DNA from 2 places in the Virgibacillus salidurans genome. Region 2 is predicted to be linked to the other one. Evidence: a T-box and tRNA genes for the amino acid it is inferred to sense, from the RefSeq annotation. Region 2 holds a T-box; the other holds one or more tRNA genes.
What was found. The T-box of region 2 lies ahead of serS (serine--tRNA ligase). A T-box ahead of a tRNA ligase gene usually reads a tRNA of that ligase, here a tRNA-Ser.
Positions count from the first base shown of each region.

Region 1: it has a tRNA-Ser gene. The T-box ahead of serS (serine--tRNA ligase) is inferred to sense a tRNA for this amino acid. The anticodon was not compared.

Region 1 is NZ_CP074373.1:2,691,793-2,703,254, reverse strand. It holds gene KFZ58_RS13875 (SDR family NAD(P)-dependent oxidoreductase) at 1-646, shown strand, start outside; gene KFZ58_RS13870 (3-hydroxyacyl-CoA dehydrogenase) at 739-1,506, shown strand; tRNA gene KFZ58_RS13865 (tRNA-Ser) at 1,678-1,767, opposite strand; tRNA gene KFZ58_RS13860 (tRNA-Thr) at 1,777-1,852, opposite strand; gene KFZ58_RS13855 (hypothetical protein) at 2,027-2,347, shown strand; gene KFZ58_RS13850 (glycerol dehydrogenase) at 2,500-3,588, shown strand; gene KFZ58_RS13845 (SRPBCC family protein) at 3,656-4,111, opposite strand; gene KFZ58_RS13840 (potassium/proton antiporter) at 4,220-5,686, opposite strand; gene KFZ58_RS13835 (hypothetical protein) at 5,910-6,347, shown strand; gene KFZ58_RS13830 (iron-sulfur cluster assembly accessory protein) at 6,423-6,725, shown strand; gene KFZ58_RS13825 (ABC transporter substrate-binding protein) at 6,761-7,771, opposite strand; gene KFZ58_RS13820 (ABC transporter permease) at 7,791-8,552, opposite strand; gene KFZ58_RS13815 (ABC transporter ATP-binding protein) at 8,530-9,327, opposite strand; gene KFZ58_RS13810 (aldo/keto reductase) at 9,552-10,382, shown strand; gene KFZ58_RS13805 (YitT family protein) at 10,439-11,299, opposite strand.
Region 2 is NZ_CP074373.1:8,118-19,579, forward strand. It holds gene gyrA (DNA gyrase subunit A) at 1-1,340, shown strand, start outside; gene KFZ58_RS00040 (carboxylate--amine ligase) at 1,500-2,714, shown strand; gene KFZ58_RS00045 (YaaC family protein) at 2,725-3,681, opposite strand; gene guaB (IMP dehydrogenase) at 3,847-5,316, shown strand; gene KFZ58_RS00055 (serine hydrolase) at 5,910-7,244, shown strand; gene pdxS (pyridoxal 5'-phosphate synthase lyase subunit PdxS) at 7,264-8,148, shown strand; gene pdxT (pyridoxal 5'-phosphate synthase glutaminase subunit PdxT) at 8,163-8,753, shown strand; T-box leader at 8,791-9,029, shown strand; gene serS (serine--tRNA ligase) at 9,136-10,410, shown strand; gene KFZ58_RS00075 (DUF2254 domain-containing protein) at 10,740-11,462, shown strand, end outside.

The sequences.
Region 1 (11,462 bases), 1.1 Mb from region 2:
AGCCATTCATTATTTAGGTTCATCAAAAGAAGCGGAACAAACCACAAGAAAAGTGAAAGAGATTGGTGTGAATACTACCTTTGTACAAGGCGACATTTCAAATTTTGATGATGTCCAAAAAATGAAAGAAGCGCTCGACAGGGATTTTGGCAAGATTAATTATATTGTTAACAACGCAGGATGGACACAAGTCAAACCATTCTTTCAATATGAACCAGATGAATGGCAAAAGGAAATTGATATCTGCTTGAATGGTGTATTAAATCTTGCATATGTATTTATGCCTGAAATGATCGAAGACAGTCAGGGGAAGTTTATCAATATTATAGGAGATTCAGCAAGAACTGGGGATAGGCATTTAATAGTTTCTGGGGCTGCACGAAATGGTGCTGTCAGCTTCATGAAATCTCTGGCTAAGGAAGTGGGTAGAAACGGAATTCAATGTAATACGGTCTCCCTTGGAATGATCGACCAGGGAGAGTTTGATGAAACGATGAAGGAAAAATTAGTTAAACAGTATCCATTAAAAAAGCTTGGTTCAAGAGATGATGTCGCAGGAATGGTTCTCTTTTTACTGTCGAATAATGCTGACTGGGTTACTGGTCAAGTCTTTAGTGTGAACGGCGGACATAGTATGTTAGGTTAATAGATTTTTACAATATATTATAAGAAGGACCAGAGAAAATGACTCTGGTTCTTGTTTTCGGATTTGAAGTGATCTGAACTGGAGGGGAGACAATGAACATTGAAAATTGCAATGCAATTGTTACAGGAGGAAGCTCTGGACTGGGAGAAGCGACAGCCAGGCGACTTATTTCAAAAGGAGGAAAAGTAGTCATATTGGATTTGAATGAAGGTAAAGGAAGTGAGCTCACTGATGAACTAGGGAAAAATGCTCTTTTCATAAAAACAGATGTAACAGATGAATCAGATATGCTGCGAGCACTCGATAAAGTAGATGAAGCTTTTGGTGGATTTAAAGCTTTTATTAACTGTGCTGGAATTTCCAGCGCAGAAAAGACATATGGAAAAAAAGGCCCACATCAGCTTGACTCTTTCTCTAAGGTAATCCAGGTTAATTTGATCGGTTCGTTCAATGCTATTCGTCTTGCCGCTGAACGAATGAGTGCAAACACTCCTAATGAGGATCAGGAAAGAGGAATCATTATTAATACCGCTTCTGTGACAGCGTTTGACGGGCAAATTGGACAGGTTGCTTACAGTGCTTCAAAAGGAGGAATTGTTGCAATGACGCTACCAATTGCCAGGGAATTATCGGAATATGGAATTCGAGTCATGGCTATTGCTCCTGGAGTGTTTGAAACGCCGCTACTTGCTTCATTACCAGTGAAAGCACGCGAGTCATTAGAAAAAATCACACCATTTCCGTCTAGGTTAGGTATGCCATCCGAATATGCCCAGCTGGTACAGAGTATTATGGAAAACCCGATGTTAAATGGTGAGACGATCCGGCTTGATGGGGCTGCACGGATGCCCCCGAAATAAATTGATAGGTGAAAGTATGTGTGGTGAAATTTACTGATGAGTTTTGTGGAGGAGTAAAGGGATATGCTAGAGGTAATCTTTTAAGAAAAAAATGTCAACTAATAATAATGTGCCTACGATTACGGAATCATGGAGGAATATTAATTCAGATATTTGGATGATTCAAACAAAAGGAGAAGGTGGGATTCGAACCCACGCGACGGTTGCCCGCCCTAATGCATTTCGAGTGCATCCCCTTCAACCGGACTTGGGTACTTCTCCATAGTAAAGTGGTGCTGGTGAGAGGGTTTGAACCCCTGACCTCGTCATTACGAGTGACGCGCTCTTCCAACTGAGCTACACCAGCAAAATGTCACAATGAAAATAATACTACTTTTTCTGTTTTTCATCAAGTGGAAAATCTCGTAGTTTGAATGTATATTCCTGGTAAAATCAATTACACACTCCAGGCTGTATATTTTTAAAAAAACAGGGGAAATTAGCTAAAGAAAGATGAAACCGATAAAAAGTGGTGATTGAAGTGAAAAAATTTTCTTTAGCAATTGGTCTCGCGTTGATGATTTTCCTTCCAATGGATCTGCCCAAAGCAGCGGCTGAAGCCAACCCGCAGGAGACAGAAGAGGGGGACTCCGAGCACAATTGGCAGGAATACAGCACCGATTATAATACCATTCAGACTGGTTCGCATGAATATACATATTGGAAAAATTTTATGCGGGAAACGGGAACATGCGAGATTTCCCAACGAATAAAAACAGTTGTGTATTATTGTGATATTCATGACCATACGAAGTCTGAGACAGAAGTGGAAGAAACGACTCATAGTGGGAGACATTCATAAGGGAAGGAGCTGTTGCTTCTTCTCAAAAAGGGGATGTTTCCTATTCCCAAAAACGGGTAAATACAAAGTGAGGAAAAAGTTAGAAAAAGCGAGTGTATAATTGTGAACTTAATCACAATTATAGGTGATTACATTTAAAAGGAGCGGATAACGTGTCAGAGATTATTTTTACCTCACCAAGTAAATATATACAAGGAAAAAACGCATTAAAGAATATTGGTGAGCATGTAAAGGGAATTGGGAAAAAGGCTCTTATTCTTTCAGATGAAGTTGTCTGGGGAATTACTGGAGAAACGATTGAAGAAAGCTTGAAATCGGCAAATATGGATTATCATTATGTCGAGTTTAATGGTGAAGCTTCTCTTACGGAAATGGATCGTGTAACAAAAGAAGGGAAGGAAAATTCGGATGATGTAGTGGTTGGTGTCGGTGGAGGGAAGACGCTAGATACTGCCAAAGGTGTCGCAGAAGGACTTGAGGTACCAGTTGTTATTGTTCCAACTACTGCTTCCACGGATGCCCCAACCAGTGCCTTATCTGTGGTTTATAGTGAAGAGGGAGTGTTTGAGTCCTATAAATTTTACGATAAAAATCCGGATTTGGTATTAGTTGACACGAAAGCTGTAGCTGGGGCGCCACCTGCTTTATTTGCTGCGGGCATTGCTGATGCGATGGCTACATGGGTAGAAGCCAGAGCTACCATTAAAAGTAATGGAGATGCCATGGCGGGTGGTAAAACAAGCATTGCAGCAGAAGCGATTGCCAAAGCTTGCGAGGAGACCATCTTTAATTATGGAGAAGCAGCATATAAAGCAGTACAGGAAGGACTTGTCACCAAGCATGTAGAGGCAGTCGTTGAAGCAAATACATTACTTTCCGGATTAGGATTTGAAAGTGGTGGCCTGGCTGGTGCTCATGCTATTCATAATGGGCTTACTGTGCTGGAAGGTGATATTCATGATCTTTCTCATGGCGAAAAAGTGGCTTATGGTACACTTGTCCACCTGATGCTAGAGCTACATCCAAAGGATGAGCTTCTTAAATATCTTGAATTTTATAAGAAGTTGGGTATGCCAACAACCTTAAAGGAAATGCACTTAGATGAGTTTTCCTACGAGGAATTGCTTAAAGTTGGTGAAGCTGCTACACAGGAAGGTGAAACAATGGGTAATCTTTCAGCGGATATCACTGCTGATGATGTGGCCACAGCTATCCTTGCTGTTGATCAGTTGAGTAATTAAAAGTGTTGCCTAAGAAAAAACACGGATTTCTGTTCTAGCAGAGATTCGTGTTTTTCCTTCTCCACACTTATGTAGCTACCGTTTCCATCGCACGCATCCTTCTGCCAATCGCTTCTGTTAATTGTTTTCCTTTTTTCGGAACTAACGTTTTTAAAACAGGATTAATCATTGGCCCCATCATGCCTTTGGCGGTGATATCGAGGTAGCCTGTCATTTTAGTTTGTCTACCGTTTACGTCGTTTGCTTCGAAATAGCCATCGCCCGTAAAATTTTCATCCACCCCAGTCAAATTAAAGGTTACCTTTGTAGGTGCTTGCCACTCGGTAATGTCTATTTTCAGACTGACTATTTTTTCCATAACTCCGAGATTGCCTTTGAATGTCCAGGTGGATTGCCTATCGCTTATCATTTCGTGATTCATGTAACCGGGCACTAAGGGCGCCCAATTATCCATATCACTAACAAAGGACCAGACATTTTCAATGGGAATATCCAGTTCTATTTGATGCATTCCGCTCGGCATTGGATAGCCTCCTTTTGTAAGTTTTCAACTGTTTAGTGTATGGGTGGACCCCCTTTTTTAGAACCAATTTGCTAGGTTTTATAAATTTGACCCGAAAGCACATGCCCCCTATTCTTTCAACAATTCCTCCAGTGTTTCGCGCTCACTGTCTGGCGTTAAAACATACAATTCATCTTCCTCCTGAAAGATCAATCTTCCATGTGGAGAAATTGTCTCGCCATCCCGGATGATCAAGATGATATTGGTTGATTTCGGAAAACCAATGTCTTGGATCCGTTTGCCATTTAGCTGTGTATCCCTGCCGATTTTGTATTCCACGATTTCCAGTTCTTTTTTACCAACAGATAACAAATCCATGGTTTGAATGGGATTAGACTGTCCGGGTTTTACAAGGTTTAATTTCCTGGCTGCCAGCGAGATGGTCGTACCCTGCAGAACAGTGGATGTAAGAACAACAAAGAATATAACGTTAAAGTATAGCTGGCTGTGTTCAAGTCCGGCAAGCATTGGGAAAATTGCCAGTACGATCGGAACTGCTCCGCGTAATCCTGCCCAGGAGATAAAAAGTTTTTCCTTGAGATTGAACTTCATACCTATGACCGAAATAAATGATGCTATCGGTCGTGCAATAAACATTAATACAATGGAAAGTATCAGACCATTGATTACTGTAGTAAGCGTAAATAGGTCGCTTGGGACTACGAAAAGTCCGAGTATGAAAAACATCCCGATTTGGGCGATCCAGCTGAATCCTTCATTAAAACGAAGGATGGAATTTCTCTGCTTTAGTCCTGAGTTGCCGATAAGGATGGCAGCAACATAGACAGCGAGTAAGCCGCTGGCGTTAAGCAGGGAGGCACTGCTGTAAGCGAGAAATGCGAAGGCAAAGGCAAGTAACGGGTATAGGCCGCTTGAGTCCAGCTTGATTTTATATAACGCCTTACTTGCCAGTTTTCCAATCAGTATCCCGATTAGGAAACCGCCACCCATTTGCCAGAAAAACTGACCAATTGTCCTGAAAAAGCCGGAATTTTCCAATTGAACAAAGGAAATGAGTGTAGTAGTCAGGAAGACCGCCATCGGGTCATTGGCTCCGGATTCTCCTTCTAGTGTGGCTTCGAGGCGGTTCGTTATATTTTTTCCGGAAAGCATAGCAAAAACAGCTGCCGCGTCCGTTGAGCCGACAAGTGCCCCCATTAACAATGATTCCGGCCAGCTTAATCCGAAGAGCATTTTAGCAGCTACCCCTAGAATAAAAGAGGTGATTACTACTCCTAAAGTCGCCAGGGATATGGCAGGCACGGCAACCGGGCGTATCGTGCCCCAGTTGGTTTTGATACCGCCATCAAACAGAATAATAACAAGGGCCATCATACCAATAAGCTGAGCGATTTCTGGGTCACGGAAATTTACGATGTCCAGCCCGCCAGTGCCAAAAAGCATCCCTAAAGCAATGAAAAAAATGAGGGAAGGAGCATTGACTCTTGCAGTAAACTGAACGCCAAGTATGCTAAAGATAAGTATTATTGAGATGATTAAAATAAACAGGTTTGAGTCTAGTAATTCCGGCAACATCAGCACCCCTTAGATCGACATTCACCTTTTTACTATACCCCATTTGAAGAGCTATCACACCTGTACATAAGGACTTTTTTGGTGGGGAACAAAAACCCGAACAGTGCCTGTCACGCCCCGAAATTTGTCGAATACGAATAAGTGATGGAACGTTCTATGATATAATGTTTTTAATACGTTTACATAGAAGAAATTTTGCGAGATTTAACTGGGGGAAAGCATGATGAAAAAAGTAGCTATATCCATTGTCATTTCCTGTTTGCTTTTAAGTGGTTGCTTAAATCAGGCATCTGCCAGAGTTGTCGAGGATATGTACAATGCGGCGCTGACGGGTGATAAGGAATACGTTCATGCCGTTTTTGCGGAAAATGATGCGGCTATTGATGAAAATCTGGACGAAGTGATGGAGCAGTTGGCGTCACAGGTTGAGGATATGCAGGGGACAAAGAATATGGGCATCAGGGAATTACGTAACAGACACTTGCAAGATGATTTGATTGAAAACTTGGATGAGACATATGATGAAAATTGGTATCTTGTTGTTGCCAGACTTGGCGATGACACGCTAGCATTGTGGACACTGCAATCAGATGGTTATTATTATGTAGCTGATCACAAGGAAATGTCCAATGATGCATATAATGAAGAAATTCTGGATTAGCGGATTGGATTTTTTATTTTTCAAAGGAAACATGAGATAATAGAAAAATACTTACTAAAGATGGGAGACATAACGATGCAATGCAAAATTAACCGCAATGCTGCGAAAGAATTGAAGAAGATGCTGGACTCAGAAGAAGCGGAAGGGAAAATGATCCGCGTCTACGTTACCATAAACCATGGGGATCACGCTCATTTTGATTTAAAACTTGATACACCAACCGAAGATGATGAAATTGTAAAAACGGACAAAGGGATTGATATCCTGCTCGATACAAAGGAAGATTTCCTGGATGGTGTTTGGATTAAGTATTTTTATGCGGATAACCGGGGGTTTGAAATCACCAATTCGTCAAAAGGCGGACATCATCATCACTAATAAAAAAAGCCAGCCCCCTCGGCTGGCTTCATTTCTTATTCAATAAAACTAGCATCAACTAATCCTTCTAAATTAGGCTCCTCATTTAAAAATTCAAGGTCATACGATGAATCTGAAAAATCTTGCAGCACTTCTTCGTCAACTTCATAGGTGAATTCAATACGTTCCCATGCGTTGTCGATCGCTGATGCGGAAAGTTCCTGATCTGTGATATCTTTTATTTTGTCGATAGCAATTGTTTTTGATTCTTCCGGGTTATCTTGAATAAATTCTGTAGCTTTTTTATGACCGTCTACAATGCTTTGGACCATTTCCGGATTATTTTCAGCTAGGTCTTGGGAGGTTACAAATACGGCTGCCGGCAATGTTTCCCCGTATGCGACTTCTGGTGTATCTATAAGCACTTTGCCGCTACCTTCTTCTTCAATGACGGAGGCCCACGGTTCCGGTACTGTGGCTACATCAACGTTTCCTGTTGTAAACATGCTGTGATACGTAGCTGGTTCTCCTGTTACGTGTTTCATGGTTCCGTCTACGCGGTCAGAGGTAAGACCGTATTCATCCTTCATCATTGCTTCAAATTGAACGTCGTGGGTACAACCAACACGCGGCGAGATAAAAGTTGTGCCTGCCAGATCTTCCGGTGTTTCGATTCCGGCGTCGTTTCTAGCCATAATTACTGTACCACCTGTTGATCCTGCTGCTACGATATTAATTTTTGCTCCGCTTGTAAAGTGGTTCATGGCTGGTCCCGGCCCAACGAGTCCGCCTTCAATTTCACCGGTCTCCACTGCTGTCATAAATGCGGAACCGTCCGGGAAGTATTGGTAGTTTACTTTTGTACCATCAGGCAATGTTTCTGAATACATATCTTTTTCTTCGGCTACCATGCCGGCAACATGGTTAATGTTCGGGAAGTATCCAATCGTAATTTCTTCTGCCTCGCTATCACTTGAATTAGCATTTGCTCCGTCCTCGTTGTTTCCACATGCTACTAATACGAAAGCAATTGACATAAATAACATGATTGATAAAAATTTCTTCATATAAATTTCATCCTTTCTTTTATTTTGCTAAGCCCCAACGTTTCATTACTGTATTTTCTAATTTAGAAAATACGAGATTATCAACAACTGCACCAATAACACCAATAATAATGATGATGGCAATGACCTGATCCATACGGGCATAATCCTGTGCATAGCTTAATGAATAGCCGAGACCTGGTCCGTTACTGAGTAATTCGCCGGCCATCAAGGCCCGCCAACTGAAGGCCCAAGCTAGCCGGATACCTGACATGAAGTAAGGGATACTTGCCGGTACTTCTACCCGGTAAAATAATCGAAACCCTTTTGTTCCCATTGTCCTTGCTGCACGTACAAGTTCTGGCGGAACATTTTGGATCGCTGACCTGACGTTTAACCCCATTACAAACGTTCCACCTAAAACGACGACGAAGATAACGGCAAGTTCACTGAACCCAAAAAGCATAATAGCTAATGGCACCCATACAATGCTTGGGATACTTTGCAGTGCAATTAAATACATGCCTGCCGTTTCGTCAGCCTGTTTGGATTTACCTAAGATGACACCTAAAATAGTTCCAAGCAGGATAGCTAGGGATAAGCCGCTGAATAGATGTCTGAAGCTTGCTCCCAGCGCTGTAACAAAATCGCCGTCCGCAAACCCTTCATATAACGCCATTCCAACCTGAGAGGGGGACGGGAAAATAATATCTTCAAAAATATTCAATGCATAAATCAATTGCCATAATCCGATGATTGCTACTAAAAAAAGGATACGTTTAACGACTATATTCAACTTCATTTGATAGCTCTTCCTTTAAGACTTTATTAATTTCAATTTCAAGTAAACTCATGATTCGTTTCTCATATGCGATGACATCAGGATTCTCCCGTTCCCTTGGTCTGGCTATGTCTATGGTGAAATCAGCTATGATACGGCCAGGGCGTGTGCCCATAACTACCACGCGATCTGATAGTTTGATAGCTTCTTGTATGCTATGTGTAACGAAGAGAATCGTCTTTTGTGTTTCCTGCCAAATTTTCATTAGTTCGTCATGCAGGATATGACGTGTTTGTTCATCTAGCGCTCCGAATGGTTCATCCATCAATAGAACTTTCGGATCCATGGCTAGTGCCCGGGCGATTGCGACGCGCTGCTGCATGCCGCCTGAAAGTTCATAGATATAGTTATTTTTGAATCGGGTTAATTGCACCATTTTTAAAAAGTGGTCAGCTTTATCGTTTGCTTCCTTTTTACTCATTGTTCCTTTTAACGGAAATGTGACATTGTCGCGAACGTTGAGCCATGGAAATAAAGCAGGCTGCTGAAAAACCATTCCGCGATCAGGTCCGGGTTGCTTAATCTCTTTTTCTTGTAATGTAATGGTTCCTTCCGTGGCATTTTCAAGCCCAGCCACCATTGAAAGTAAGGTTGATTTTCCGCATCCGGAAGGTCCCAGTATAGAGACGAATTGGTTTTCAGAAATATTCAATTCAATCTCGGAAAAAACCTCAAAGGATGATTTCCTATCTTGATCTGAGAAAGTTTTTCCAACGTGATTCATTTGAAGAAACAACATATCGCCTCCTTAACACCCTAATTCCTATCAAAAAACTAGGTTTAATATTGTATCAAATTATACCCATTTGTTGACTGTCCTGTCAATACTTTTTTATGCGAACAGAAGACGAACAGTGCCTGTCACGCCCCGAAATTTGTCGAATAACATTGGGGCTTTGCCTGTCTTTTCTAATAATATGAAGTTAGTATATAATGGAGAATATAGATAGGAGGCTAATCATGATCAATAATTTACAGGATACAATCACATTGGATAACGGCGTGAAGATGCCAGGCTTTGGATTAGGTGTTTATAAAGTGGAGGATGGCAATGTCGTCATAAATTCAGTAAAGGCAGCGATCAAACATGGCTATAGGAGTATTGATACAGCTTCGTTTTATGATAATGAAATAGGAGTAGGGCAAGCCATCAGGGAAACCGGTGTGCCAAGAGAGGATTTATTTATTACATCGAAAGTGTGGAATGATGATCAAGGGTATGAGCGTACATTAAAGGCATTTGAGACAAGTCTGGAGAAATTGAATTTGGAATACTTGGATCTGTATTTAATTCATTGGCCGGTGAAAGGGCTTTATAAGGAAACATGGAAAGCAATGGAAAAGTTGTACGAAGACGGGAAAGTTCGTGCGATTGGCGTGAGTAATTTTCATGTGCAGCATTTGGAAGATTTGCTTTCGGATTGTAAGGTGAAGCCAGTCATTAATCAAGTGGAGTATCATCCACACCTTACCCAGACTGAGCTACATGAATTCTGCAAGAAAGAAAACATACAGCTGGAAGCATGGTCTCCGCTTAAAAAAGGAAGAATGTTTGATGAGCCAGCGATCGTGGATATTGCGGAGAAGTACGACAAGTCGCCAGCTCAGGTGATCTTACGATGGGATCTGCAAAATCACGTGATTACCATTCCAAAATCCGTCACCGAACATCGCATCATCGAAAACGCTGATATTTTTGATTTTTCATTAACGGAGGAGGAAATCGATAGAATTAGCGGCTTAAATAAAAATGAAAGAACCGGTACGAATCCGGATAGTTTTGATGCATAAAAAAGTGAATGAATCCCTTCGTATGGTATGAAAGACGGTATTCATTCACCTGAGGTCTACAATTTCTGACCATAATATTTATCCAATGAGAATCCTCTTCCTTGTATTTCTGATGCATTGATATAAATGACGAAGGAGGAGGGTTCTTCTTTTTGGAGAATTTTTTTAAGTTGTACTGCTTCTTGTTGTTCTGTGACACACAGGATCATGGTTTTATCTTCGTTAGAATAGCCTCCAACAGAGCGTACTTTTGTTAAGCCTCGATCTATCCTGTCACGGATGAGCGCTTGAATTTTTTCTTCTTCCTCTGTAATGATCAGAATAAGTTTCGACGCTGATGTACGTAATTGTACGAAATCAATTGTTTTACTTGTGATATAAATACACATGAGCGCAAATAATGTTAGCTCCAGATTGAATACGATAATGGAAGAAATCACTACAAAACCGTCTACGATCAGCTGTGAATAACCACTTGATAGGCCGGTGAATTTTTTCACGATTTGGGCTATCGCTGCTGTACCGCCTGTTGATCCATTCCCCTTATAGACTATTCCAAGCCCTGTACCCAGAATAATTCCGCCGTAAATGGCTCCAAGTAGAGGATTATCAACCGTATACGGGAAGTTAGTGGTCAGCCATATGATAAACGGCACCCAAAACGTGCCGACCAATGTCTTCCAGCTGAAATTTTTCCCCATGGCGATCCAACCGATAATAAAAATAGGAATATTAATGAGAAATTGCGTGTAGGCAGGACTCAATTCGTATAATTCAAATAAAATAGTGCTAACTCCTGAAATCCCACCTGCAGCAAGTCTTGATGGTAGTAAAAATAAATTATAGGAAAGTGCCACAAGCGTAGCCCCGATGATAACCTGAAAATATTCGATTATAACCCTGTTGCGTTTATTCATAACGAACGATTCCTTTCACATGTAGCCGTGATTCTAATACTAACTTATCTATTCTAACACCCCCGAACAGTGCCTGTCACGCCCCGAAATTTGTCGAATTATGTTTAGTGTTGGAAAGGCTGATGGGAAGTGGATTTGGGGGGATATCTACTTTTTGTAAGGA
Region 2 (11,462 bases):
CCCATATTTTAGAAGGGTTGCGTATTGCGCTGGATCATTTGGATGAAGTTATTACCCTCATCCGCAATTCAAAAACGACGGACATTGCCAAAGATGGTTTAATGGAGCGCTTTGAGTTATCCGAAAAGCAATCACAAGCTATTTTGGATATGCGCCTGCAACGTTTAACTGGTTTAGAACGTGAAAAAATTGAAAATGAATACAGTGAACTGATGGATCTCATTGCTGAATTAAAGGCTATTTTAGCAAGTGAGGAAAAAGTACTCGAAATCATTCGGGAAGAACTGACGGAAGTGAAAGAACGCTTTAGCGATAAACGTCGTACAGAAATTGCGGTTGGTGGGGCAGACTTTTTCGAGGATGAGGATTTAATTCCTGAGGAAAATATTGTTATTACCCTTACCAATAAGGGATATATCAAACGTCTGCCGGCATCAACCTACCGCAGGCAGAATCGCGGCGGACGCGGCATTCAGGGGATGGGTACGAATGAGGACGATTTCGTTGAGCATCTCGTCTCCACCTCCACGCATGATACGATATTATACTTTACAAACAAAGGAAAAGTATACAAGACGAAAGGATATGAGGTTCCTGAATTTAACCGAACGGCAAAAGGTATCCCGATTATTAATCTGCTGCAGGTAGAAAAAGGTGAATGGGTCAACGCCGTTATCTCGGTGAATGAATTTAGTGAGGATTACTACTTTTTCTTTACGACAAGACACGGTATATCCAAGCGAACTTCCCTTTCCCATTTTAAAAACATCCGAAAAGGTGGCTTAATCGCGGTTGGATTGCGCGAGGAAGATGAATTGATTTCTGTTCGACTCACCGATGGAATGAAGGATATCTTAATTGCTACGAGGAACGGTTACCTCATTCGATTTGAGGAATCCCAAATTAGAACCATGGGAAGGACAGCTGCCGGGGTAAAAGGTATTTCCCTGAGAGGTGAAGATGAGGTCGTCTCCATGGAAATCTTGGAGGAAGGATCAAACATCCTTCACGTTACCAATAAAGGGTATGGAAAACAAACACCGGAAGAAGAGTACCGGCGAATCAACCGTGGCGGGAAAGGTATTTTTACATCCAAACTATCGGATAAAACCGGACATGTCGTCGCAGTAAAAGCTGTATCCGGACATGAAGATCTGATGCTGATAACAGTAGCAGGCGTTCTGATACGTATTCCTGTTGATAGTATTTCAGAAACCGGCCGTAACACAATGGGTGTACGCTTAATTCGCTTACAGGAAGAGGAAGAAGTAGCAACCGTTACGAGAATTGAGGAAGAAGAAGAGCATGAGGTAGAATCAGATAATTCAACGGATGAATAGATAAAAAGAAGAGGTAACGTAGTAAGATTTTCGTCTGAAACGTTACCTTATTTATTATTCAGTATTGCAATCGGAGCGATTATTTATAATATATAAGCCGAAGTGATATAATGATCTACATATAAAATTTCGAACGAGTAATTCAGGAGGACAAGAAAGATGAGTAATTTACCTTTCATACCAATTATTGTTGGAACAGACATAAACGCCTATAATATGGCTATCTCTTTTCACCAAGCATATGACATCAAACCGATTTTAATTGGTAAACAGCAAATGGCATTTACCGATTTAAGTTCTGTCATTGAAAAAATTGAAATACATCCAACCCTAGCAGATGAAGGACAGTTTGTTCCCATACTCACTACGCTGGCTACGAAACTGGCTTCCACAAACAAAAAACTTCTATTAGTAGGAACAAATGACGTATACGTTCGTTTGATGATTGAAAATGAAGCGGAATTAAAGAAACATTTTGTATTTGATTTGATCAATGAGACGTTAATGAACCAGCTACAGAACAAATCGAACTTCTATAAGCTTTGCGGGGAACATGGGATTGATACGCCCACCACTTATTTTTATGATTGCAAGCATCCGAAACCCTTCGAGGAAGAGATGATGTATCCAGTCATCATAAAACCAAGTAATGGTATTGCGTATTATAATCATCCATTTGAGGGGCAGAAAAAAGTATATAGAGTGGGCTCGAAAGAAGAAGTTCAGCAGGTTATTGATAAGATCACGTCTAGTGGTTATCAGGATGAGCTTATCATCCAGGATTTTATTCCAGGTGATGATACGTACATGTGGGATTCGGTTATTTATGCAAATGCACGAGGCCAGACACAGCTTGTTACATTTGGACAGGTTGTGCTTCAGGAGCATACGGCTACTGCGATTGGAAATTACACGGCAGTAATTTCGCGCTATAACGAGGAAATGATGAAAAAGCTTCAACACTTCCTGGAAGCAGTTGGATACGTGGGTTTCGCTAATTTTGACCTGAAGTATGATACCCGTGACGGCAAATTTAAAGTGTTTGAGGTAAATATTCGCCAAGGGAGATCCAGCTACTACGTTACAGCGCTTGGACATAATATGGCAGAATATATCGCCGATGACAGCATTTATGGAAAGGAAAAGCCGCTAACTTATTTAAACAAAGAGTATTTGTTTACCGTTGTACCTAAAATCGTTCTCCGCAAATTTGTCAGTAACGATAAGGTTTTAGGTGACGTTAAACGTCTCATTAAACAAGGCAAATGGGGGAATCCATTATTTTATAAAAAAGATCGCAATCTCAAACGTAAACTCTATTTATTCATACGTCAGGTCAACTATTATCGTAAATATAGGAATAATAAATGGTAAAAGCTTCATCCTAATTCAGGGCCCTTTCAAACAGCCATTCACCAAGTAAAAAGGAAATCTTGTCAGCAGCTACGTTTAAGTAATGGGAAATAATTGCATAATCCAGTTCAGATTTGGTAGAAATAAGCTCACCCCAATACTCTGTCTCGTAGCGGCTGATCATGCTCAAATTATATAAAAGTAAATAATGAACCATGATCTCATGAATGGACAAAAAATTATCTCGGCTACGGGGAAAGTATATTTCCTGTTTATCCAGATGCAAGTAAAACGGACCGGTTATGCATTGCATCGGTTTTTCGAGTTTAATATGAAGCTGCTCATTTGAGGTTTTTGTATCCAAAATAGCTGGTAAATAAACGCGAACACGCTGAATGAATGCGGCTTTAGTTAAATGATAACTATCCAGCAGGTGGAGTGGAAAGTTTAAGTCAGTTGCCGCCTTTTTTCCAATCGAAATAGATTTTTCCTCTCTACTATAGGAGAAAAAATCACTCATTTCAGGGATCAGTCCAAGCAGTGTATCCATTTTTACCTTTTGAAATGGTGGTACTTCTGCATTGAATAAATGGTTGTAGGCATAACTAAATAAACCATTTTGTTGGATTTTCACCTCATCTCCCGTAAAGGTATAGTTCTTTTTCTTACGTTTTCTGGCCGTTACGCCATGTGCCAGGACAGTTGTGGACTCCGGATAATCGGGCCGGTTTGTAAGAATGCATGCCTTTAGCAAATGGACAAGTCCATAAAAATATAAAAGTGGTTTGAGTCTGATATCTACCTTTTCCCCTTCTGTTAAAAAAATCCTGCCATGATCCAGGTAAAACATAAACGTTCCACTGTTTTCAAAGCTTTTTAAACCAGCATCGCTATTTGGCAGATCCTTGTAGCAATTTTTCAAAAAGGTCTGGCTGGTTTTTAGTGTTTGTAAATAGGTGTATAGAGATTCGATTGTCTTTTTTTCCATGCGAATTCTCCTCTTAAAATAATACAAAATTTCGAATCCATTTATTTTTAAGTATCGACTTGAAAAAGCTTCATTGATGGCGTATTGTATATAAAAATAAGAATTACTTACGTAGCTTAACCAAGTTGATCATTAGCATTCATATATAATTAAAGGAGGATGAAGATGCGGGACGATAAATTTGCCAAAGAAGGTTTAACATTTGATGATGTGTTGCTCATGCCGGATAAATCAGATGTATTGCCAAAGGATGTAAAAGTTTCAACAACCTTGACAGCTAATCTCAGATTGAACGCTCCTTTTATTAGTGCAGGAATGGATACCGTAACGGAAGCGGAAATGGCGATAGCAATGGCCCGACAAGGCGGGTTTGGTGTCATTCATAAGAATATGTCGATTGAAGACCAGGCAGAACAAGTGGATCGTGTGAAACGTTCGGAAAGTGGAGTTATAACCAATCCATTCTTCCTGACTCCAGAGCATCAGGTATATGATGCTGAGCATCTCATGGGTAAATTTCGCATTTCAGGTGTGCCGATTGTGAATACCATTGAAGAGCAAAAATTAGTAGGTATTTTGACGAATCGTGACCTGCGTTTTATCCAGGACTATTCCATTATGATTTCAGAAGTAATGACAAGTACAAATCTTGTTACAGCACCAGTAGGGACAACATTAAAAGAGGCTGAAGAACTACTGCAAGAATACAGAATTGAAAAACTGCCACTTTTGGATGAGAATGGGATTCTAAAAGGATTAATCACCATCAAGGATATTGAAAAGGTCATTGAATTTCCGAATGCAGCAAAAGACACACAAGGCAGACTGATCGCAGGTGCTGCGGTAGGTGTTACTGGTGATGGCATGAAGCGGATTGAAAAATTGGTTGGCGCTGGTGTTGATGTCATTGTTATTGATACAGCACATGGTCATTCAAACGGTGTCATTAATCAAGTGAAAGCAATACGCGCGGCTTATCCGGATCTGGATATTATTGCTGGAAATGTCGCAACAGCTGAAGCAACGAAAGAATTAATTAAAGCAGGTGCGTCTATGGTCAAAGTTGGTATAGGCCCGGGATCCATCTGTACAACACGTGTTATCGCAGGTGTTGGTGTTCCGCAAATAACGGCAATTAATGACTGTGCTGCTGTAGCTGAAGAATATGGTGTTCCGATCATTGCAGATGGTGGAATCAAATATTCTGGTGATATTGTGAAGGCATTAGCTGCCGGCGCACATGCAGTTATGGTCGGTAGCATGTTTGCAGGGGTTGCGGAAAGTCCTGGTGAAACAGAAATTTTCCAAGGTCGGCAGTATAAAGTATACCGTGGAATGGGATCAGTTGGCGCTATGGAAGCTGGCTCAAAAGACCGTTACTTCCAGGAAGGAGCCGATGTGAAGAAGCTTGTCCCAGAAGGTATTGAAGGCAGAGTCGCTTATAAAGGGCCAATTGCCGATACCATTCATCAGTTAATTGGAGGCTTGCGTTCAGGCATGGGTTATTGTGGCGCGTGTTCGATTGTTTCACTAAGAAATGACGCCCGGTTTATCCGAATTACAGGAGCAGGCTTAAGGGAGAGCCATCCACATGATATACAGATAACGAAAGAGTCACCGAATTACTCGGTGTAGTAAAAATGAGCTTTCATTAAAATTTCATGAAAAAATAATAGATGGGCCCCTTTTACCCATCTATTTTTTCATTTCTTTCTGTGGTAAAATAATATAGGTGTAGAAAAGAGATTAATAGTTAAGGCTGTTTTCTAAAAGATTGTTGCTTTTGACATAAAAGACATAAAAGACGAAGCAGTGACAATTCTTTTGCAAACACTAGTTGAGAGCGGGGATTCGCTCCGAAAACACATTTCGCGCACCTTAGGGCGGCTGGTGACGACCCTCCTCGTGCTAACGCACTCGAGGGTCCCACCGAGGCCTTCCCTCCCGCAGGAGCCTTCATGTGTTTCCTCCGCTGGTAGTCCGGTTACTGCTGTTAAATTGCATTAGGAATCAATATTCAAAATATCGAACCATCTCACCAGTTCGGGTGAGTTAAGGGCGATGACTCCTGCGGAAAGCATTCGTCCTTCGCTGTCCCGAACGGCGATTATAGCAAATACTTATAACAAACAGTCACTGTGTCGTCTTTTATATCAACTGCGAAGAGTTAAAAGCAATAATACTTACGAAAGAGCCATAGTTAAAATTTTTGGTGGAGGTACGGGGAAGTGAAACAGATAAAGAAAAATTTACTATTTTTAGTTGCAAGTTTTGTGTTGATAACGTCGGTAATTGTACAACCAATTTCTGCTCAAGCTGCAGATACATTGGATTTAGATGCTGAATCAGCTATTTTAGTTGACGCAGAGACAGGTAAAGTTTTATATGCAAAGGACCCGGATGTAGCCTTGCCACCAGCCAGTATGACGAAAATGATGACAGAATATCTTGTGTTGGAAGCAATCGATGCCGGTGAAATTAGTTGGGATACAACAACCCAAATCAGTGATTATGCGTACAGTATTTCTGCTAATCCATCATTTTCCGGCGTAGGATTAAGACAGGATCAGGACTATACGGTTCGTGAGTTATATGAAGCAATGGCGATTTTTTCAGATAACGCGACAACAATTGCACTTGCTGAGTTAATAGCAGGAACGGAAACAGAATTTGTAGCATTAATGAATGAAAAAGCGGAAGAATTAAATCTTCCTGAATATAAGTTTGTAAATTCAACCGGTCTTGATAATTCCTCTTTAGGTGATAATCGCCCTGAGGGAACAGGTGAGGATGAGACGAGTCTATTATCTGCTAAGTCAGCAGCCTTACTTGCCTATCATTTAGTGAATAATTACCCTGAGGCGCTTGAGATATCCAGTCAAACAGAGGTCGAATTTGAAGGGTATACATTGGAAAACTTAAACTGGATGCTTCCACATGACGCTACATTCCTGGAACAATTTTATTATGAAGGCATGGATGGGCTAAAAACTGGAAATACAGAGCTTGCGGGCTTTACGTTTACAGGAACTGCAGAACGTAATGGTAAACGATTGATTTCTGTCGTCATGAAAACAGATAGTAAAGAAGAGCGATTTAATGAAACAGAAAAGCTAATGGATTATGGCTTTGAACAATTTGAAACGATTGAATTATTCCCTGCAGGACATCAGGTAGAAAATGAGTCTAGTATTCCGGTTGCAAAAGGTAAAGAAGATACATTGGATGTTTCAATAGCTGAAAGCTTTACTGTTCCTGTTAAATCAGGTGAAGAGGAATTATATAGTGTAGAATATACGGTAGATGAAGATTATTTAAACGAAGATGGCGAGTTAATTGCGCCAATTGAAGAAGGAGAAAAAGTAGGAACAGCAGAACTTGTATACGATGGTGAAACGGACCATGGCTACATTTTTGATGATAGTCGTAATACAGTTGATTTAGTAGCAAATGATTCCGTGGAAAAAAATAATTGGTTTATGCTTTCAATAGGCGCTGTTGGTGACTTTTTCGCTAACCTTTTCACTACATCTGTGGATTGGATTAAAGGGTTGTTTAGTTAAAATAAAGGGGGAAATGAATATGGCTAATACAGGTACAGAAAGAGTAAAACGCGGAATGGCAGAAATGCAAAAGGGCGGCGTTATTATGGACGTCGTCAATGCCAAGCAGGCAAAAATTGCTGAAGAAGCTGGGGCAGTTGCCGTTATGGCACTGGAACGTGTGCCATCTGATATTCGTGCAGCAGGTGGTGTTGCACGTATGGCTGACCCAACCATTACAGAAGAAGTGATGAATGCGGTATCCATTCCGGTTATGGCAAAGGGGCGTATTGGTCATATTGTGGAGGCACGTGTTTTAGAGGCAATGGGTGTTGATTATATTGATGAGAGTGAAGTATTGACACCAGCGGATGAAGTTTTCCATCTGAATAAATCTGATTATACAGTACCATTTGTCTGTGGTTGTCGTAATTTAGGGGAAGCCGCACGCCGTATTGGCGAAGGAGCTTCCATGCTTCGGACGAAGGGCGAGCCTGGTACCGGTAATATTGTGGAAGCGGTACGTCATATGCGGCAAGTGCAATCCGAGATTCGCAAATTAACTGCAATGTCTAAGGACGAAGTGATGACTTTCGCAAAAGAAATCGGCGCACCATACGAGTTATTATTGGAAGTTCGCGAAGAAGGACGTCTTCCTGTTGTGAATTTTGCAGCAGGTGGTATTGCAACACCAAGTGATGCAGCGTTAATGATGGAATTAGGTGCTGACGGTGTATTTGTCGGATCCGGTATTTTTAAATCCGATCATCCGGAAAAATTCGCCAAAGCCATAGTTGAAGCGACAACGCACTACAAGGATTATAAATTGATTAGTGAGCTTTCAAAAGGTCTTGGTACCGCAATGAAAGGTCTGGAAATGAGTACGATCGAGGGACATGATCGTATGCAGGATCGCAGCGAATAGAAAGAAGGAATAGTATGGTAACAATTGGTGTACTTTCCCTGCAGGGTGCAGTTCGTGAACATATTCGGTCGATTGAAGCTTGTGGAGCCAAAGCCATGGAGATAAAGCGCAAGGAACAACTTGAGGACATTGATGGATTGATTTTGCCAGGCGGTGAAAGCACAACGATGCGCCGTTTAATTGATAGCTATGGTTTTCAAGCAGCGATTCTAGAATTTGGCAAGCAGGGAAAGCCTGTATTTGGTACCTGTGCTGGTCTGATTTTAATGGGAAGTGAAATTGAAGGCCAGGAGGACGCGCATTTAAGCTTAATGGATATAAAGGTTGCTCGGAATGCATTCGGGCGCCAAGTGGCAAGCTTTGAAGCTGAGCTTGAGATTGCAGGTGTTGCGGATGATTTTAATGCTATATTTATTCGCGCTCCCTATGTTACGGAAATTGGCCCTGAAGCAGAAATTCTTGCAACTTACGCGGGACAGATTGTGGCAGTGAAACAGGGACATTACATTTGTACAGCATTCCATCCGGAGTTGACAGATGATAATCGTTTTATTGCATATTTTGTGGATATGGTGGAAGAATCTATACAAACACTTGCATCTTAAGAAAAAATTGACTATGATATAACATAATATAAGTTCTTTAAAAGTGCTGATAGGAACGAGTAACAGTATATCTTTCTCTAGAGAATCGATGGTTGGTGGAAATCGATGTAAGTATACTGCGAATCCATCCTTGAACTGGTTTATGAAAAATGGCTTGTTTGCGTCTGCATCGGCCACCCTAAGTAAACCCGGTTACGTACCGTTACACACGAGAGCCGGAAGAGTACATCTCTTCAACAAGGGTGGCAACGCGGGTATGAGACTCCCGTCCCTATTTTTAGGGGCGGGAGTCTTTTGTATTTTATTAGGGGGGGTCTGTCCTCCCACTACGCTAATGCGTTAATCTAACGAGGGACAGACCCCTTAACAGGAGGCAGTTAACATGTTGGATATGAAATTTTTGCGGAATAATTTTGAAGATGTAAAGGAAAAGCTTTCCCGCCGAGGTGAGGATTTATCTGCATTGGATAAGTTTGGGGAACTTGATGAAAATCGTCGCGGGTTAATTGCTGAAACAGAAAAACTAAAAGCAAGACGTAACGAAGCGTCTAAGCAGATTTCAGCTTTAAAAAAAGAGAAAAAGGATGCAGAACCGGCGATCAAGGAAATGCGTGAGGTTGGCGAGCAAATTTCCACGCTTGATAAAGATCTGAAGGAAGTTGAAGAACAATTAGATTCTATCATGCTTTCCATCCCTAATATTCCACATGCAAGTGTACCGATTGGAGAGGATGAGGACGACAATATAGAGGTGCGTACATGGGGAGACCATCCGGCGTTATCTTTTGAGAAACAGGCTCATTGGGATATTGCGACAAATTTGGATATATTGGATTTTGAAGCAGCTGCGAAAGTTACGGGGAGCCGATTTGTTTTTTATAAAGGGCTTGGTGCAAGACTGGAGCGTGCGCTTTTAAATTTCATGATGGACCTGCATGCAGATGAACATGGATACGTGGAAATGCTGCCACCATATATGGTAAACCGCGCAAGCTTGACAGGTACCGGTCAACTGCCAAAATTTGAAGAAGATGCCTTTCATATTGCGGATTGGGATTACTTTTTAGTCCCAACAGCAGAGGTTCCTGTAACGAATTATCATCGTGAGGAAATTTTATCCTCAGATTCCTTGCCGAAGAAGTATGTCGCGTTCAGTACAAACTTTCGTTCAGAAGCGGGATCTGCCGGCCGTGATACTCGAGGGTTAATCCGTCAGCATCAATTTAATAAGGTCGAGCTAGTCCATTTTACAAAACCTGAGGATTCTTATGAAACATTAGAGACGCTAACCGGGAATGCGGAAAAAGTATTGCAGCTGTTGAATCTGCCATACCGCGTGATGAGCATGTGTACAGGGGATTTAGGATTTACCGCAGCGAAAAAATACGATATTGAAGTATGGATCCCTAGCCAGGATACGTACCGTGAAATTTCTTCCTGCTCTAATTTTGAAGCTTTCCAAGCAAGACGTGCAGGCATCCGTTTCCGAAGAGATACAAAAGGAAAACCGGAATTTGTGCATACACTTAATGGATCCGGACTTGCCATCGGTCGCACCGTTGCAGCTATCTTGGAAAATTACCAGCAGGAAGATGGGTCTGTGGTAGTTCCTGAGGTGTTGCGTGGTTATATGGGCGGGAAGGATGTAATAAGATAAGGAGGGGTCTGTTCCTCGCTACTAACGTGCAAAAGTAGTGAGGGACAGACCTCATATTAGATGAGGAGGATATTTTAACCTTTCTCTTTATTAACAGTAAGCTTTAGTTGTCTAACTTCATCGATTGAAAGATTTGTATACTTGGATATAAACTCTTCACTCACTCCATCCGTAAGCATTATTTTGACTATTTTAACCGCCTGCTTAATCTTAAATAGATCCCCTCGGAATGGGAAAAATATAAATTTAAATATTTGTAGAATAAATTTATGGTTTTTCCAGTAATATGATCAGGAATATTAGTGTATATAGTAGAAAGAAGGCTAAAAATGAATCATGCCACATTTTGGTTTCGTGTTCGGGATAGCCTTTGGTTTCTCCCACTTGTTTATGGAATATGTTCTATAATCGCAGTGGGCGTAGTTACAGCCATTGATAGTTGGTTAGTCCCTCAAGTATCAGATAGCATCCCGAACATTTTCCTTACAGGTCAGAGTATAGCTAAGAACCTTTATGCTGCTTTAATTACAGCCACGTTGACGATGACAACGATAAGCTTTTCAACCATTATGGTCGTATTAACGACATATTCATCGCAGTTTTCACCTCGTGCCCTGCAGGACTTTATGCGGAGTAAAATTACGCAGCACGTGCTAGGTGTTTACACATTTGGTTTCATCTTTGTTCTAATTAACTTATGGTTATTAACAGATAATAATCAAAAAGAGTTGCTGAGTCCCTTTTTCACTGTAATTATTGCAATTACTTCGCTGGGTTTTTTTATCCTTTTCATTCATTATGCGGCTCATTGGGTGCAAGTGAATTTCTTAATTGGGACGATTCGTAATGATACGTCGAAAATAATTAGAGAAGCTTTTGCAGAAAGAGCGTATGGAGAACATCAACATTGGGACCATTCGCAAATTGAAAGCATCAGGGAAGAAGACAGACAAACGATTTATGCAAGCCGCTCTGGCTACATTCAAAAGATAGACTATAATTATTTAATTAACTGGGCCACTACAAATCATTTGGTTTTAGAAGCTAATTTC